Regions from separate parts of the Mesorhizobium sp. M0830 genome, predicted to be linked through region 1. Evidence: predicted binding sites of a transcription regulator. Region 1 holds the regulator's gene; the other holds the start of a gene.
What was found. Region 1 encodes PhoB, which activates phosphate uptake and scavenging genes when phosphate is short. Its sites were predicted from a motif close to TGTCATNNANCTGTCAT; they were not measured.

Region 1 (7,733 bases):
TCTCAACGCGCCGATGGCCAGCCTGCCTGTCACCATCTTCCAGTTCGCTCTCAGCCCTTACGAGGAATGGCAGCAACTGGCCTGGACCGGCGCACTCATCATCACATTGACGGTTCTCGCGCTCAGCATCGTTGCGCGCAGCCTGACCGGACGCAGAGAGGACAAATGAGCCAGATGTTGTCTCCAGACATGACGATCGCTGCCGAGGCCACCGCCAAGGCCAAGATCGAGGTCAAGAACCTCAACTTCTACTACGGCCAGTCGAAGGCGCTGAAGGACATCACTCTGTCCTTGCCGGAGCGCAGCGTCACCGCCTTCATCGGGCCTTCGGGCTGCGGGAAGTCGACGCTGCTGCGCGTCTTCAATCGCATCTACGAGCTCTATCCCAAGCAGACGGCCGAAGGTCAGGTGCTGCTCGACGGCCAGAACGTTCTCGACCGCTCGCAGGACCTCAACCTGCTGCGCACCAAGATCGGCATGGTGTTCCAGAAGCCGACGCCATTTCCGATGTCGATCTACGAAAACATCGCTTTCGGCATCAGGCTCTACGAGAAGCTGAGCAAGTCGGAGATGGACGGCCGCGTCGAGCAGGCGCTGAAGCGCGCGGCACTCTGGACCGAGGTCAAGGACAAGCTCGACGCCAGCGGCCTCAGCCTCTCCGGCGGCCAGCAGCAGCGGCTCTGCATCGCCCGCACCGTGGCGGTGAAGCCGGAAGTCATCCTGCTCGACGAGCCCGCCTCGGCGCTCGACCCGCTGTCGACCGCCAAGATCGAGGAACTGATCGACGAGTTGCAAGCCGACTACACGATCGTCATCGTCACCCACAACATGCAGCAGGCGGCGCGCGTATCGAAGCAGACGGCCTTCATGTATCTGGGCGAGCTGGTCGAGTTCGACCGCACGGAGAGGATCTTCACGTCGCCCCGCGAGAAGCGCACGCAGGACTACATCACCGGCCGCTTCGGCTGAGCTCAGGCATACGAGGAACAGGATAATGAGCGAACATACAGTCGCTTCTTTCGACGAGGATCTCGGTCAGATCAGCAGGCTCATCAGCGACATGGGCGATCTCGCTAGCTCGATGGTCGGCGGTGCGACCAAGGCGCTCTTGAATTCCGACAACGCCTTGGCACAGCGCGTCGTCTCCGACGACGCGATCATGGACGCGCGCCAGCGCGAGCTCGACGACCGTGCCATCACGCTGATCGCCAAGCGGCAGCCGATGGCCGATGATCTGCGCCATGTCGTCGGTTCTATCCGCATGGCCGGCGATCTCGAACGCATCGGCGACCTTGCCAAGAACATCGCCAAGCGTGTCGGCACTGTCGGCCTCAGCGTCACGCCGCGCGACCTTTCGCACTCGATCGATGGAATGGCACAACTGGTGCTGATCCAGGTGCAGGGCGTCATCGAGGAATATGCGGCGCGTGACGCCGCCGCGCTGGCGAAACTGCGTGCCGACGACGAACGCATCGACGTCAAATACACCTCCGTGTTCCGCGAGCTTCTCACCTATATGATGGAAGACCCGCGCAACATCACCGCGTGCACGCATCTTTTGTTCTGCGCCAAGAACCTCGAGCGCATCGGCGACCACGTCACCAACATCGCGGAAAATGCCTATTATGTTTTGACCGGCACCCAGCTGCCGGCCAATCGTCCGAAACAGGACGAGACGACAATGTCCGCGCCCGCGGCATGACGACAGGGGTAACCAGCCGATGATCGCGCCACGCATCATGGTGGTGGAGGACGAGGAGCCGCTAGGCGTGCTGCTCCGCTATAATCTGGAGTCCGAGGGCTATCAGGTCGAGGTCGTGACGCGTGGCGACGAGGCCGAGATCCGGCTGCAGGAGAACGTGCCTGACCTTCTGGTGCTCGACTGGATGGTGCCGGCGGTTTCCGGCATCGAACTCTGCCGGCGCCTGCGAATGCGTCCCGAGACCGAGCGGCTGCCGATCATCATGCTGACCGCGCGCGGCGAGGAGAGCGATCGCGTGCGGGGCCTCTCGACCGGCGCCGACGATTATCTGGTCAAGCCGTTTTCGACACCGGAGTTCATGGCCAGGGTCAAGGCGCTGTTGCGCCGTGCCAAGCCGGAACTGCTGTCCAGCGTGCTGAAGGTCGGCGACATCGTGCTCGATCGAGAATCGCACCGGGTCTATCGCAAGAAGAGCGAGATCCGGCTCGGGCCGACCGAATTCCGCCTGCTCGAATTCATGATGCGCCATCCCGGCCGCGTGTTCTCGCGTAGCCAACTGCTCGACAACGTCTGGGGCGAAACGATCTACATCGACGAACGCACGGTGGACGTGCATGTCGGCCGGCTGCGCAAAGCCGTCAACAACGGCCGCATGCCCGACGTCATCCGCACCATTCGGGGCGCAGGCTACGCGATCAGGGAAGACTAGCCGATAGATCGGAACCAAGGTTCAAATTCGATCAGCAGGTCGTCGCCAATGGCCACGCGATGGCAGACATTCAAGCAGGCGGGATCGAAGTCTAAACTGCCCTTCGCGGGGCTCGGCGCGTAGCTTGACTGGCTGGCGATTGCCCTCCGATCTCCCAATTCGCTTTTCTGCCAGGCTGGCCGCAGGAAGCACGGCCCGTGACACTTTAGTTGGTCACATTGCTATCTTGCCCGCAGACCTCCGATCAAAGTTGCGCGCCTCAAGAAACAATTTGAACTAATATGGCTATGTGCCCGCCAGAGGATGTGGTTTCGCATAAATGCGCAATTTTATTAAAAAAGTTCCTCAGACTAAGAATGAGTTTCTCTCCTCTTTATCGATTGTATGTGCTCCGAATAGTCAATACGATCTTGCATTGGATGACGATTCCGCGGGAACGATCTCGTTCGTTGCAACGTTGCTTTGAAAGCGGTCGCCGGACCTTGCGCCGAACGACTTGATCAGGTCGGGCACTAAGAGGAAGGATTTCTGATGAGCACGGTCTTAAACGCCAAAGGTATTCCTCTTCCCTACACCGGCGCGTCCAGTCATTGGTTCTCGGCAACCGGAGCCGGGGCCGAACTGCATGGCACCTCAGGCAACGACTCGTTCTGGGGAGACACCGGCGTCAATGTCACGATGTATGGTGGCGCCGGCGACGACTACTATCACCTCTATTCCACCAACAATAAGGTGGTCGAAGATCCCGGGGCCGGGATCGACACGATCGACACCTGGATGAGCTACAAGCTCCCCGACAATTTCGAGAACCTGGTCGTTACCGGCGCCAATCGATATGCGTTCGGAAATGCGTTGGACAACATCATCAAGGGCGGGTCGGGTCATCAGACGCTGGATGGCGGCAAGGGAAATGATGTCCTGATCGGCGGTGACGGCGCCGACACTTTCGCCATCTCCAAAGGAAATGGAAGCGATCTTATCTTCGATTTCGGTGCGACCGATGTGGTGCGCCTTAACGGCTATGACTTCACTTCGTTCGATGCCGTCCGTTCGCAGATGGTTCAGGTGGAATCGAACGTGATGCTGAACCTCGGATCTGACGAGATCCTGGTGTTCAAGAATACGACCATCGACAAGTTGCAGCCCACCCAGTTCGAACTGCCGATAGACAAGTCCGGAATGACGCTGTCCTTCGCCGACGAATTCAACACGCTGAGCCTTCGGGACGGGCAGGACGGCACCTGGAATTCCAATTTCTCGTGGGGCGCGCCGAACGGCAGCACATTGAGCAGCAATGGCGAGTTGCAATGGTATATCGACGCCAATTACGGGCCGACGAGTTCCGTCCACCCGTTCAGCGTTGAAAACGGCGTCCTCATCATCACCGCCGCGCAGGCGCCGGAGGACATCAAGCCTCTGATCAACAACTACGAATACACATCGGGGATACTGACGACCCACGACAGCTTCGCGCAAACCTACGGCTATTTCGAAATGCGGGCGGACCTGCCCGAAACGGCCGGAGCCTGGCCGGCCTTCTGGCTGCTTCCGGAAGACGGATCGTGGCCGCCGGAGCTGGACGTCGTCGAAACGCGCGGTCAGGATCCGAACACGCTTTTCATGACAGCGCACACCAATGAGACGGGAGAGCACACGAAGGTTTCGTCCACGGTGAACGTTGCGGACACTGACGGTTTCCACACCTATGGCCTGCTCTGGACAAAGGATGAGCTTGTCTGGACCTATGACGGTGTGAAGGTCGCCCAAGCGGCGACGCCGTCCGACATGCACGACCCCATGTACATACTGGCCAATCTCGCGGTCGGCGGCATTGCCGGCCAGCCTCCTGACCATCTGGCTACTCCAGCGGAGATGAAAATCGACTATATCCACGCCTATACGCTGGACCAACCCTTGGACATGGCAAGCGACCACTCGCTCTAAGCGGCGGCTTCATGTTTGAGGCCATTAGCCGTCAGGGAGCGCGGGGATGATTGGAGAGTCCAGTTTGCAGGCAGTTTTCAGGCGCGCCATCGCCGATGTCGGTGCTTTCTCGTTCCTCATCAACATCCTGCTGTTGGTGATCCCCCTCTATCTCTTGCAAGTCTATGACCGCGTCCTGCCTTCCTACAGCGTCGAGACGCTGTTCTACCTGTCGGCTATCGCGGTTCTCGCGCTCGCCTTTCTCGGTCTCCTCGATGCGGTCCGCTCCATCTACACGCAGCGCGTTGCAGCCACTGTCGACGACAGACTGGGTGCGAGGACATTCGCCGTCTCGCTTGAAGCCAAGTACGCCGGCGGCGCAGCCATGTCTCCACTGCGCGACCTTGCCTCGATATGCGCCTTCATCAGGTCACGCAGTGTGGCGGTCTTATTTGACCTGCCGTTTGCTCCCTTCTTCCTCACCCTGCTGTACCTCATCCATCCCTTTCTGTTTTGGCTTACGCTGGCAGGGGTTGCGCTGTTGCTTGCGCTGGTCCTGGCAAATCAGCTCGCCGTCGGCAGGAATGACGCTTTGTCCGCGGAACGTTCGGCTGTCGCCAGCCTGTCGGAGCAGGCCTTTGCCCGCAACGCGGAGACGCTGCTCGCCATGGGCATGGTCCAAAACGCGGCGCGCGTCTGGGGCAGGCACGTGGCGGAGGCGCTAATTCTTCATGACCGTTCGTCCACGGCCAACGCGATCTTCAGCGGAGCATCGCGAGCGGTACGCATGATCCTTCAGCTGGCGATACTGGGCGTTGGAGCATGGCTCGTGCTGCAAGGGAAGATGACGGCAGGGATGATCTTCGCGTCTTCCCTGGTGTCGTCCCGCGCGCTGCAGCCGCTCGACCAACTGATCGGTTCATGGCGGCAGATCGTTGACGCCAGACGATCGTGGAAGCGGTTGGACAAGGCGCTTTCCGCCCATCCGGCACATGCGCGAAAACTGACCTTGCCGGATCCGTCGGGCGAAATTGTCGTGCAGGGCCTGATCCTTGTCGCGCCGAACGCCACGCCCGGCACCGAACCCATCATCAAGCGACTGAACTTCCAGATCGGCGCCGGCGAAGCGGTTGCGATAATAGGTCCAAGCGGGGCCGGCAAGTCCACCCTGGCAAGATTGCTTGTCGGTGCGATCCAAGCGACCAGCGGCTGCGTCAGGATCAACGGCGCCGACCTCAGAAACTGGGACGAGAAGCAGCTTGGCCGTCATGTCGGATATCTCGCTCAGGAGGTGGAGCTCTTTCCCGGATCAATCGCGGAAAATGTCGCCCGCTTTGAACCTGATGCAAGTGACGCCTCTATCGTCGAAGCGGCAAAACGTGCCCAGGCGCATGAACTGATACTGGCGCTGCGCGATGGCTACCAGACCGGAATAGGTCCGTCGGACAGAACACTGTCGGGCGGCGAACGCCAAAGGATCGGGCTGGCGCGCGCCTTTTACGGCAATCCGCGTATTCTTGTGCTGGATGAGCCCAGCACACATCTCGACGGCAGCGGCGAAGCCGCGCTCGAAGACGTGCTTGCCGCGGCGAAAGGAGCGGGCGTTACGACGATCGTGATAACGCACCGCCCTTCGGTCGCCGCAGCCTGCGACCGCGTGATGCTTCTGCGCAGTGGAGTGATCGAAGCCTTCGGTCCAAGCGGCGACGTGTTGCGGCAGCCGATCGCCGGCATCGGCCTTCCCCCGAAGCGCAGCATGGCGGTGACGGGGTCCTTTGCAACGACGATCCGCACCACCCCTCATAACGTCCGCTTTGGATCCTAGAAGATGGCAGCACAGAGTCTCGTCTGGGAAGGCAAAGCGCGCACCGACATCCGGCGGGTGGCTTTCGCCGGATATGCGGCAACAGCGATATTGATAGGTTGTTTTGGCTATTGGGCGGTCAGTGCACCGTTGTCCGGCGCGGTCATCACGCAAGGCACAATCTCGGCGACAGGCGGAAACATCCTCATTCAGCATCCTGAGGGCGGTATCATTCAAGAGTTGCTCGCCCATGAAGGCGATCGCGTGCAGCAGGCCCAGGATCTGATCCTGCTGGATAGAACGGCCGCGCAAGCCGAGCTCAACCGGCTGACGAGACAGTCGATCGCGTTGAAGGCGAGCGCCTCGCGGCTGGAGGCGGAACGCGACGGATTGGACCAGCTTGCGCCAATCACGGCGGCCGCGCCAGCACCGTTCCAGGACGATTTCGAGATTCTGGTTCGAGAACAGCAGAAGGAATTCAATGCCAGGCTCGCCCGGTTTCGATCGGAACAATCGATCCTCGCGCAGCGGGTTGCCATGCATCGCCAGTCTGTCGTCGGATTGCAAGCCCAGAAACTGGCCGTCCAGCAACAGGCCGAAGTGGTGAAGAAAGAGCTCGGCATCAAGACCAATCTGCTGGACAAAGGCCTCACCAATCGCACTGAATATTCGCAGCTTTTGCGCAGCGAAGCCGATCTCGTCGGGCAGGCAGGGGCGCTGGAGGCAAATCTTGCAGCGGCCAACACCCAGATCGTCGAAGCCCAGGAGCAAATCGAGCGCCTGACCACGCAACGCGTGGAGGAAGCCCTGACGAAGCTCGACGAGGTACGGTCTTCGCTGGCCGACATCGACGAACAGATGCGGGCGTCCGAGGCAGTGCTGCGGCGGACGACGATCAAGGCGCCGGCAGCGGGCATCGTGGTGTCGTCCACCTATAATTCCAAGGGCAGCGTGATTGCCCCCGGCGAGAAGATCATGGAGATTCTGCCTACGACATCGGGTCTGGTCGTCGATGCACGGCTGCCGCCGAAAGACATCGACCAGGTTCATGTCGGCCAGCCGGCAAGACTGCGACTATCAGCGTTGAACATGCGGCTCACGCCTGAGATTTCAGCCACCGTGACGCAGGTTTCCGCGGACCGGCTCATCGACCAGGTTACGCATGAAGCGTATTTCCGCGCCAAGCTGAAAATTGCCTCCGCCTTGCCGCCCGGCGTGAAAGCGGAGCAGCTCTATCCTGGAATGCCGGTAGAAGCGTTCATAAGTACTGGCGACCGAAGCTTTTTCGAGTATCTCGCACGGCCGATGCGCGATTCCTTCGCTCGCGCTTTCACGGAGCGATAGATGCCGCGGACCGCGCAATCGATCGGCGCAGCAATGACTGCAAGGGACTTGGCTGTGAGAGTTCAACCTGGCGCGTGCGAACTTCCGCCCAGGTCGAACTCGGCCGTTCACAATTATTGGCTTTTGACCCTGGTCTCACGCGACACTCTTTCCGGCGCTCCCTCTCGCCAGCACACCTGGTGCAAAAATCTCCTGGTCGACGAAGGTCAGTGCCCGCATGGCGCAGCCTTCGCGGATCAGCGGCAGTTCGT
Region 2 (7,733 bases), on a different contig from region 1:
ACGGACAGCGACGCCCCGCAGACCAAGCGCGTCGCCTATATCGGCTCGTCCAACGTCGATGCCGGCAAGCAGGCGGCTGAAATCGCCAAGAAGGCGATGCCCAATGGCGGCAAGTGCCTCGGCTTCGTCGGCCTGCTCGGCGCCGACAATGCCAAGGAGCGCATCCAGGGCATGAAGGACGGCCTGGCCGGCACCAAGATCGAGCTGATCGACGTGCGCGGTGACGACATCGACCAGGCGCGCGCCAAGAAGAATGTCGAGGACGCGCTGGTCGCCAGCCCCGACGTCACCTGCATGGTCGGCTTCTACTCCTACAACACGCCGCGCATCTATGAAGCGCTGCGTGACGCCGGCAAGCTCGGCTCGATCACCGTCGTCGGCTTCGATGACGATCCGATCACGCTGGGCGGCGTCAAGGAAGGCACCGTTGCCGCAACCGTCGTGCAGCAGCCCTTCGAATGGGCCTATCAGGGCATGAAGCTGATGGCTTCCTATCTCAAGGGCGACAAGTCGGGCATCCCGGAAGGCGGCCTCATCATCGTTCCCACCAAGATCATCGGCAAGGATGATGTCGACGCCTATGCCGCCAACCTGAAGGCAATGTCTGGAAACTAAAACTTGAAGCAGTTCAGCCGGCTCAACTTCGCTTGGGCCGGCTGCTCGCATTGACGAACCGCGCGAGGATCGTCAGTCTGCCACAAGGTCAGCCCGCCAACTGCTGTCAGGCATGATGAACTATTCCGACACATCCATCGCTACGACCACCCCGTTCCTCAGCCTCGAGAACGTGCGCAAGACCTATCCGGGCGTCGTCGCGCTCGATGGCTTCTCCATGGAGGTCAGGCCGGGCGAAGTCATCGGCCTCGTTGGCGAAAACGGCGCCGGCAAATCGACATTGATGAAGATCCTCGGCGGCGTCACCACGCCCGACGCCGGCACGATCACGGTCGACGGCACCGCCCACAAGGGCTTGACCGTCGAAGCCAGCCTGGGCTCGGGCATCGCCTTCGTCCACCAGGAACTCAATCTGTTCGACAATCTCGATGTCGCCGCCAACATCTTCTTCGGCCGCGAGCCGTTGCGCGCCGGGCCGTTCAAGCTCGTCGACCGCGCAAAGCTGCGCACCATGGTGGCGCCGCTGTTGAAGCGCGTCGGCGCCAATTTTTCCGCCGACACACCGGTTGCGACCTTGTCGCTGGCGCAGCAGCAAATGGTCGAGATCGCCAAGGCGCTGTCGATCGAGGCGCGGCTCGTCATCCTCGACGAGCCGACATCGAGCCTGCCGCTCGCCGAGACCGACAAATTGCTCGACGTCATCAAAGCGCTGAAGGCCGATGGCATCAGCGTCATCTTCATTTCGCACCGCCTGCACGAAGTCGAGCGCGTCGCCGACCGCGTCGTCGTGCTGCGTGACGGCATGCTGGCCGGCACCTTGCCGAAGAGCGACATCGGCCATGACCAGATGGTCAAGCTGATGATCGGCCGCATGCTGAAGGAACGCGAAAAGGCCTCCGAGGCCGCGCGCGCGCCCGGCGCCACAGCCCTGTCGGCCAAGGCCATCCGCACCCCTGCCTATCCCGGCCGGCCGGTCGATCTCGACGTCAGGCGCGGCGAAATCCTCGGCCTTGCCGGCCTTGTCGGCTCCGGCCGCACCGAGCTGGCGCGGGTGTTCTTCGGCATAGACTCAAGCCTTGGCGGCACTCTCGAGCTCGACGGCAAGCCGCTTGTGCTGGGCTCGGCGGCCGATGCCGTCGCGCATGGCATCTTCCTGGTGCCGGAAGACCGCAAGCTGACCGGCATCCTGCTCGACCTGTCGATCGCCCAGAATATTTCGCTGCCCAATCTGCCGGCACATGCGCGCCGCTCGCTGGTGTCCACAAGTGCCGAGATTGCCACCGCCGAGAAGCAGAAGAAGGATCTCGGCATCAAGGCGCCGTCCGTACAGACGCGCACCGGCACACTGTCGGGCGGTAACCAGCAAAAGGTCGTGCTCGGCAAATGGTTGGCCATGAATCCGAAAGTAATGATCCTTGACGAGCCGACGCGTGGCATCGACATCGGCGCCAAGGCGGAAATCTACGGACTGATGCGCGCTTTGGCCGATGCCGGCGTCGCCGTGCTGATGATCTCCTCCGACATGGAAGAGGTGATCGGCGTGTCCGACCGCATCGCCGTCATGCATGAAGGCCAGATCTCGGGCATTCTCGACAAGGACCGGTTCAGCCAGGAAAACGTGCTGCTGCTGGCGGTGGGCAAGCAACCGAAATAATTTTTTGTTTTGCCACGGGTTCCGGTCCGGAACCCTCTAGGGCGGGCATTGGGGAGAAGACGATGAGCAAGAAAGATCTCGGCCTGCTGATCCTGATCCTGGTGGTCGGCGCCATCGTGGCGATCATCAATCCGCGCTTCCTGTTGCCGATCAATCTCGCCAACACTTCCAACCTGATCGGCCTGTTCGGCATCCTGTCGATCGGCCAGGCCTTCGTCATCATCACCGGCGGCATCGAACTGTCGGTCGGCTCGGTGGTTGCGCTGCTGGGAACGTTGTTCATCGACTTCATCGCCGTGCGCGAGGTGGGCTGGCCGCTGGCCTTCGTGCTGATCTTGTTCCTCGGTGCCATCATCGGCCTGGTGCATGGCTGGCTGATCACGCGGCTAAAGCTGCAGCCTTTCGTCGTCACGCTGTGCGGCTTGCTGATCTATCGCGGCGTCGCCCGCTTCTACACCGCCGACGGCACCGCCGGCTTTGCCTTCGGCCAGAATTTCCCGAACCTCGAATTCCTCACCGCCGGACGTTCATATGGCGTTCCCAACAGCTTTATCGCGCTAATCGTCATCGCCATCGTCATGTGGGTGGTGCTGCACCGCTCAGTTTTCGGCCGCTATCTCTACGCTATCGGCAAGAACGAGGAGGCGGCGAAATATTCGGGCATCCGCACCGGCCGCGTCGTCATGGCCGCTTACGTCATCTGCGGCGTGCTGACGGCGTTGTCGGCGATCTATTTCGCCATGTACACGCGCTCGATCTCGCCGGCCAGCCACGGCCAGTTCTACGAACTCTACGCCATCGCGGCCGCCGTGCTCGGCGGCTTCTCGCTGCGCGGCGGTGAGGGCTCGCTGATCGGCGTCATCCTTGGCACGGTGCTGCTGCAGGAGTTGCAGAACCTCGTCAACCTGCTCGGCATCCCGTCCTCGCTCAACTTCGCGGTGATGGGCGGCGTCATCCTCATCGGTGTGCTGGTCGACCAGCAATGGGGCGTGTTCCGGGAACGGCGGCTGATGGTCGACGCCACTCGCAAAAGCGCCGCTGGTGCGGCCGCGGAATAGGCCGGGCTCGAGGCAGGTTAGATCAGTCCCGACATATCGGAAAAGGCCATCGCCTTGCGCAGTACCTCGGCGAAGCGCTCGCCGGCCGCGTCGCGCGGGCCGCTATTGTCGATCGAGGTGACGCCAGGGCCGGACAGAGTGACATTGGCGCTTCGCGCCAGCCGCGCCAGCACTTCGCCGCGTGACTCGCGGCCGCGCATCGCCAGACGCTCTGCCAGCACGTCGGGCGAGGCGGTGATCTCGACCACGGCCAGATTGGCATAGCGCTCGCGCAGCACCGGGATGATCGCGCGCGACACGTTTGCCACGGCAACGCGGCCATTGGCGACGGACCAGTCGACATCGGCCGGGATGCCATAGCGCAAGCCATGCGCCTCCCAGGAAATGGCGAAGGCGCCATCGGCTTCGGCCTCGGCGAAGGCGGCGTCGGCCAGCGTGTCGTGGTCCTCGCTGGCGGCATCGCTCGGTCGTGTGATGACGCGGCGGACGAACTCCAGCCTTGTCTCGTCGGCAAAGCGGGTGCGGGCATAGCCGATCACCGTGTCCTTGCCGGCGCCGCTTGGACCGACGACGGCGACGAAGACGCCGTCACGGATCGGAAACATCTCGGCCGACAATTCACGCTCGATCAACGCGGACACCATCATGCGACCCGGCGTCCCTGGCGCCAGACGGTGCGCACGACCGGAACATGGTCGTCGACGCGTACGCGCACCAGGTCGGCGCGGCGGCCCTGCTCGATGACGCCGCGGTCGGTCAGGCCAATCGCTTCGGCCGGGTTCTTCGAGACCATGGCGACCGCCTGCGGCAGGGAAATGCCGTCGACGACGTCGCCGAGGAAGAACGCCGACTGGATCAGGCTGAAGGGAATGTAGTCGGACGACAGGATGTCGAGCAGGCCATCGCTGGCCAGCGTGCGGGCCGAGACATTGCCCGAATGCGAGGCGCCGCGCATGACGTTGGGCGCACCCATCAGCACGCCGAGCCCGGCCTCTTTCGAGGCCCTGGCGGCTTCTTCCGTGGTCGGGAACTCGGCGACGCGCACGCCCTGTTCGATCGCTTCGCCGACATGGCCAAGGGTGGCGTCGTCATGGCTGGCCAAAACGATGCCGCGCTCATGGCAGGCGGCGGCGATCACCGCCCGGTTCGGTACCGAATTGCGCGCCGATTCCGCCATCCGTTTTTCGCAGAACAGTTTGAAGTCGCGATCGGTCAGCTTGAGCTTGCGCTGGTAATAATAGGCATAGGTCTCGAGATTGACGAACTGGCGTTGGCCGGGCGCATGGTCCATCAGCGATGCCAGTTTCACCCGTTCGTCGCCGTCGAAATTGGCGAACGCCTTGAGGCAGTCCGGCGCCGAAACCTCGCAGCGCAGATGGATGAAATGGTCGGCCCGCAGACGATCCTGCTGTACGCTGTCCTCGATCGCATCGGCCAGCTTGCGGATGTCGGTCGACGTCAGGTCGGCATCCTCGTCCATGCCGACGCGCAAGGCATCGAGCACGGTGGTGATGCCGGCTGTCGCCACTTGCGCGTCATGAGCGAGCACGGCGGCGATTGGGTTCCAGCGCACCTTGGGCCGCGGCGCGTAGTGGCCTTCGAGATGGTCTGTATGGAGTTCGACCAGCCCGGGAATGATGTAGTCGCCCCCCATATCCTCGCCGGCCATGCTCCCGCCGGTTTGGCTGGTGCCGGCATCGATGCCGGCGATAAAGCCGTCGCGCAGCACCAGCGAACCCTCGACGATCTCGTCGGCAAGAACGATGCGGGCGTTGTGGAGAACAGTCTCGGCGGTCATTTCAGGCAGTCCTTGGTTGTTCAGGCGGTTTTTCTAGCCGGGCGGCGCCCGAGCGCGTGATGCGAGAGCACCATGAACGGTGCGCCCGGTTCGGTTTCGACGAACAGCGTCAGCGCATCCACCAGCAGCGGCTGTTGCAGCACCTGCGCAAACAGACTGTCGATTGCTGCGCGCAAACGAGGGCTTTCCTGTGGCCCCGCTCGGCCGGACAGCGTCATGTGGAAGCGAAAGGTCTCGAAGACATAGGGGTAGCCCCATTGGCAGAGATTGCGGAACTCGGCCGGCTTCAGCGAATCCGGGCTGCGCCGCTCGATTTCTGCCTCGGTCAACGGCGCACGAAACCGGTCGAAGCCGAGCACCACATCATCGGCGAAGCGGTTGAGCGCAGGCAGCGGGCCGTCCGGCACCAGTGCGAAGAAGCCATCGATCTGGCTGACGATGAGACGCGGGATGCTCACCGCCGGCGTCGCCTCGGCAAAATGGTCGAGTGCGGCGCGCAGCGAGGCTTCGGTTTCGCTGGCGGCCAGGCGGAAAGGGGCTTTCAGCGTGGCGTGAAAACCATAGCGGCGCGCCGAAGCTGTGTGGAAAGCAACCTCCGCCGCCGACAGGTCGGCCACCGCCTCGGCCGGCCTTGTCGCGCCGCCAAATGGGTCACGGCCAAGCCAGTTGGCGGCGATCCGCGCCAGTGGCTCGTCCTGCCGGGGGGTGAAATAGAGGGCGTAGCGCATTAGGAAGTCCTCGTCAGTCCCGTTGCCATAGGTGATTTCCATGACGGATTGACGAAGCTTTGAAGGGTTTTCGAAGGCAAATCGAGCCTTCCGGTCCTTAGCCGGCATTTTTTTCGGGTTGGACCAACAGCTTTACCCGGAAGAGACGATCGATCAGGCCTTCATCAGCCATTCGTGCTCAGGAGCATTGTGGAATTTCCACGTCCGCTTAGGCCCGGCCATCACGTTGAGATAATAGAGGTCGTAGCCGTGGCAGGCGGCGCAGGGATGATAGCCCTTGGGAACCAGCACGACATCGCCGTCCTCGATCGCCATCGCTTCGTCGAGCGCGCGGTGGCCATTCTTGTCGGCGTCGGTGTAGACGCGCTGGAAGGCAAAGCCCTGCGGTGGGCTGAGCCGGTGATAGTAGGTTTCCTCGAGATAGGATTCGTCGGGCAGGTTGTCCTGGTCATGCTTGTGCGGCGGATAGCTCGACGTATGGCCGCCGGGCGTGATCACCTCGACCACCAGCAGCGAATCGGCCGGCTTGCCCTCCGGCAATATGTTGGTGACGTAGCGCGTGTTGGTGCCCTTGCCGCGCACCTCCTGGCCGAGATCGTCCGGTGCGATCACCCGCACCGGCAGACCGCCGCCAAGGCCCGGCGCCGAGCAGACCGCGAGTTCCAGCTCGGTATCCGCCGTCACCGACCAGTCGGAGCCTTGCGGAACGTAGACCGACCACGGCTTGCCCTCGAAGGGCGACATGCGCTCGCCAAGCAGGCCGAGATCCTTGCCGCCGGCTCTCGCGTTGCCCTTGCCGGTGACGAACACCAGGCAGACTTCGCGATCATCGGTTTTTCCGGAAGCGCTCTCGCCGGGCCGCAGCCGATGCAGGTCGAAACCGACATAGCTCCAGCTTGCGTTCTCCGGCGTCACATGGGCGACGCGGCCATGGCCCTTGTCGGCCTTCACCAGCAGCTTCGACATCCCTGTCACTCCTTCGGTTCGGCCTCGGCCTTGCCCTCGTCCGCGGGCTTGTAGAGGTAAAAAAACTGCCAGACGGCGTAGCCGGCGAAACCAAGCGCGATGACGCCCCAGAACGGCGTGCCGGTGGCGAACTCGATGATCGACCAGATGACGCAGACCGCGACGACGGCGACACGCCGCCACAAAGGCCGGAAGAAGGGGTGTTCGTAATCTTTCATCGGGCCAATCTACAGCAATCGGCTTCGCCGGGAACCCATCGCATCAGGCCTCCCTTGATCAGACATTTGGAAAGCCTTGCGTTTCGACCGTGTAGCCGGCGGCGGTCATGACGCGCATCAATTCCTTGTAGCCGACCTGCGCCATCCTGAGCGGCGGGTTCTTCTTCGGATCCTGCTCGGCCTCGACCACGAACCAGCCCTCATAGCCATGGTCGGCAAAGCGCTGCACGATGGCGCCGAAATCCAGCGAGCCGTCGCCCGGTACCGTGAAGGCACCCAGCGCCACCGCGTCGAGGAAGGACTGTTTCGTGCGGTCGAGTTTCTCGATCACGCCCATGCGCACGTCCTTCACATGAACATGGCTGATGCGCTTATGATGGTTGTCGATGGCGCGCAGCACGTCGCCGCCGGCGAATGCCAGATGGCCTGCATCGAGCAGCAATGGAATGCCTTCGCCCGAATAGCGCATGAAGGCATCGAGCTCCGGCTCGGTCTCGACCACCGCCGCCATGTGGTGGTGGTAGGACAGCGGCATGCCTTGCTCGCCGCACCATTCGCCGAATTCGGTGAGGCGCTTCGCATAGGCCTTCATCTCGTCGTCCGACAGCTTCGGCTTGGTGGCCAGCGGTTTGGAGCGGTCGCCCTGGATCGAGCGGCCGACCTCGCCATAGACGATGCAAGGCGCGTTCACCGCCT

Region 2: the regulator PhoB is predicted to act here: its motif matches at 5,894-5,910, upstream of NKI20_RS06715 (DUF1045 domain-containing protein).

What each region holds. Positions count from the first base shown of each region.
Region 1 is NZ_JAMYOR010000003.1:177,772-185,504, forward strand. Features, by position in the region: gene pstA (phosphate ABC transporter permease PstA) at 1-169, shown strand, start outside; gene pstB (phosphate ABC transporter ATP-binding protein PstB) at 166-969, shown strand; gene phoU (phosphate signaling complex protein PhoU) at 995-1,702, shown strand; gene phoB (phosphate regulon transcriptional regulator PhoB) at 1,722-2,411, shown strand; gene eglC (endo-1,3-1,4-beta-glycanase EglC) at 2,943-4,355, shown strand; gene NKI20_RS03600 (type I secretion system permease/ATPase) at 4,420-6,159, shown strand; gene NKI20_RS03605 (HlyD family type I secretion periplasmic adaptor subunit) at 6,163-7,482, shown strand; gene NKI20_RS03610 (ROK family protein) at 7,618-7,733, opposite strand, start outside.
Region 2 is NZ_JAMYOR010000007.1:53,318-61,050, reverse strand. Features, by position in the region: gene NKI20_RS06740 (sugar-binding protein) at 1-615, shown strand, start outside; gene NKI20_RS06735 (sugar ABC transporter ATP-binding protein) at 731-2,269, shown strand; gene NKI20_RS06730 (ABC transporter permease) at 2,332-3,327, shown strand; gene phnN (phosphonate metabolism protein/1,5-bisphosphokinase (PRPP-forming) PhnN) at 3,345-3,974, opposite strand; gene NKI20_RS06720 (alpha-D-ribose 1-methylphosphonate 5-triphosphate diphosphatase) at 3,971-5,125, opposite strand; gene NKI20_RS06715 (DUF1045 domain-containing protein) at 5,146-5,853, opposite strand; gene iolB (5-deoxy-glucuronate isomerase) at 6,007-6,819, opposite strand; gene NKI20_RS06705 (hypothetical protein) at 6,825-7,037, opposite strand; gene iolE (myo-inosose-2 dehydratase) at 7,096-7,733, opposite strand, start outside.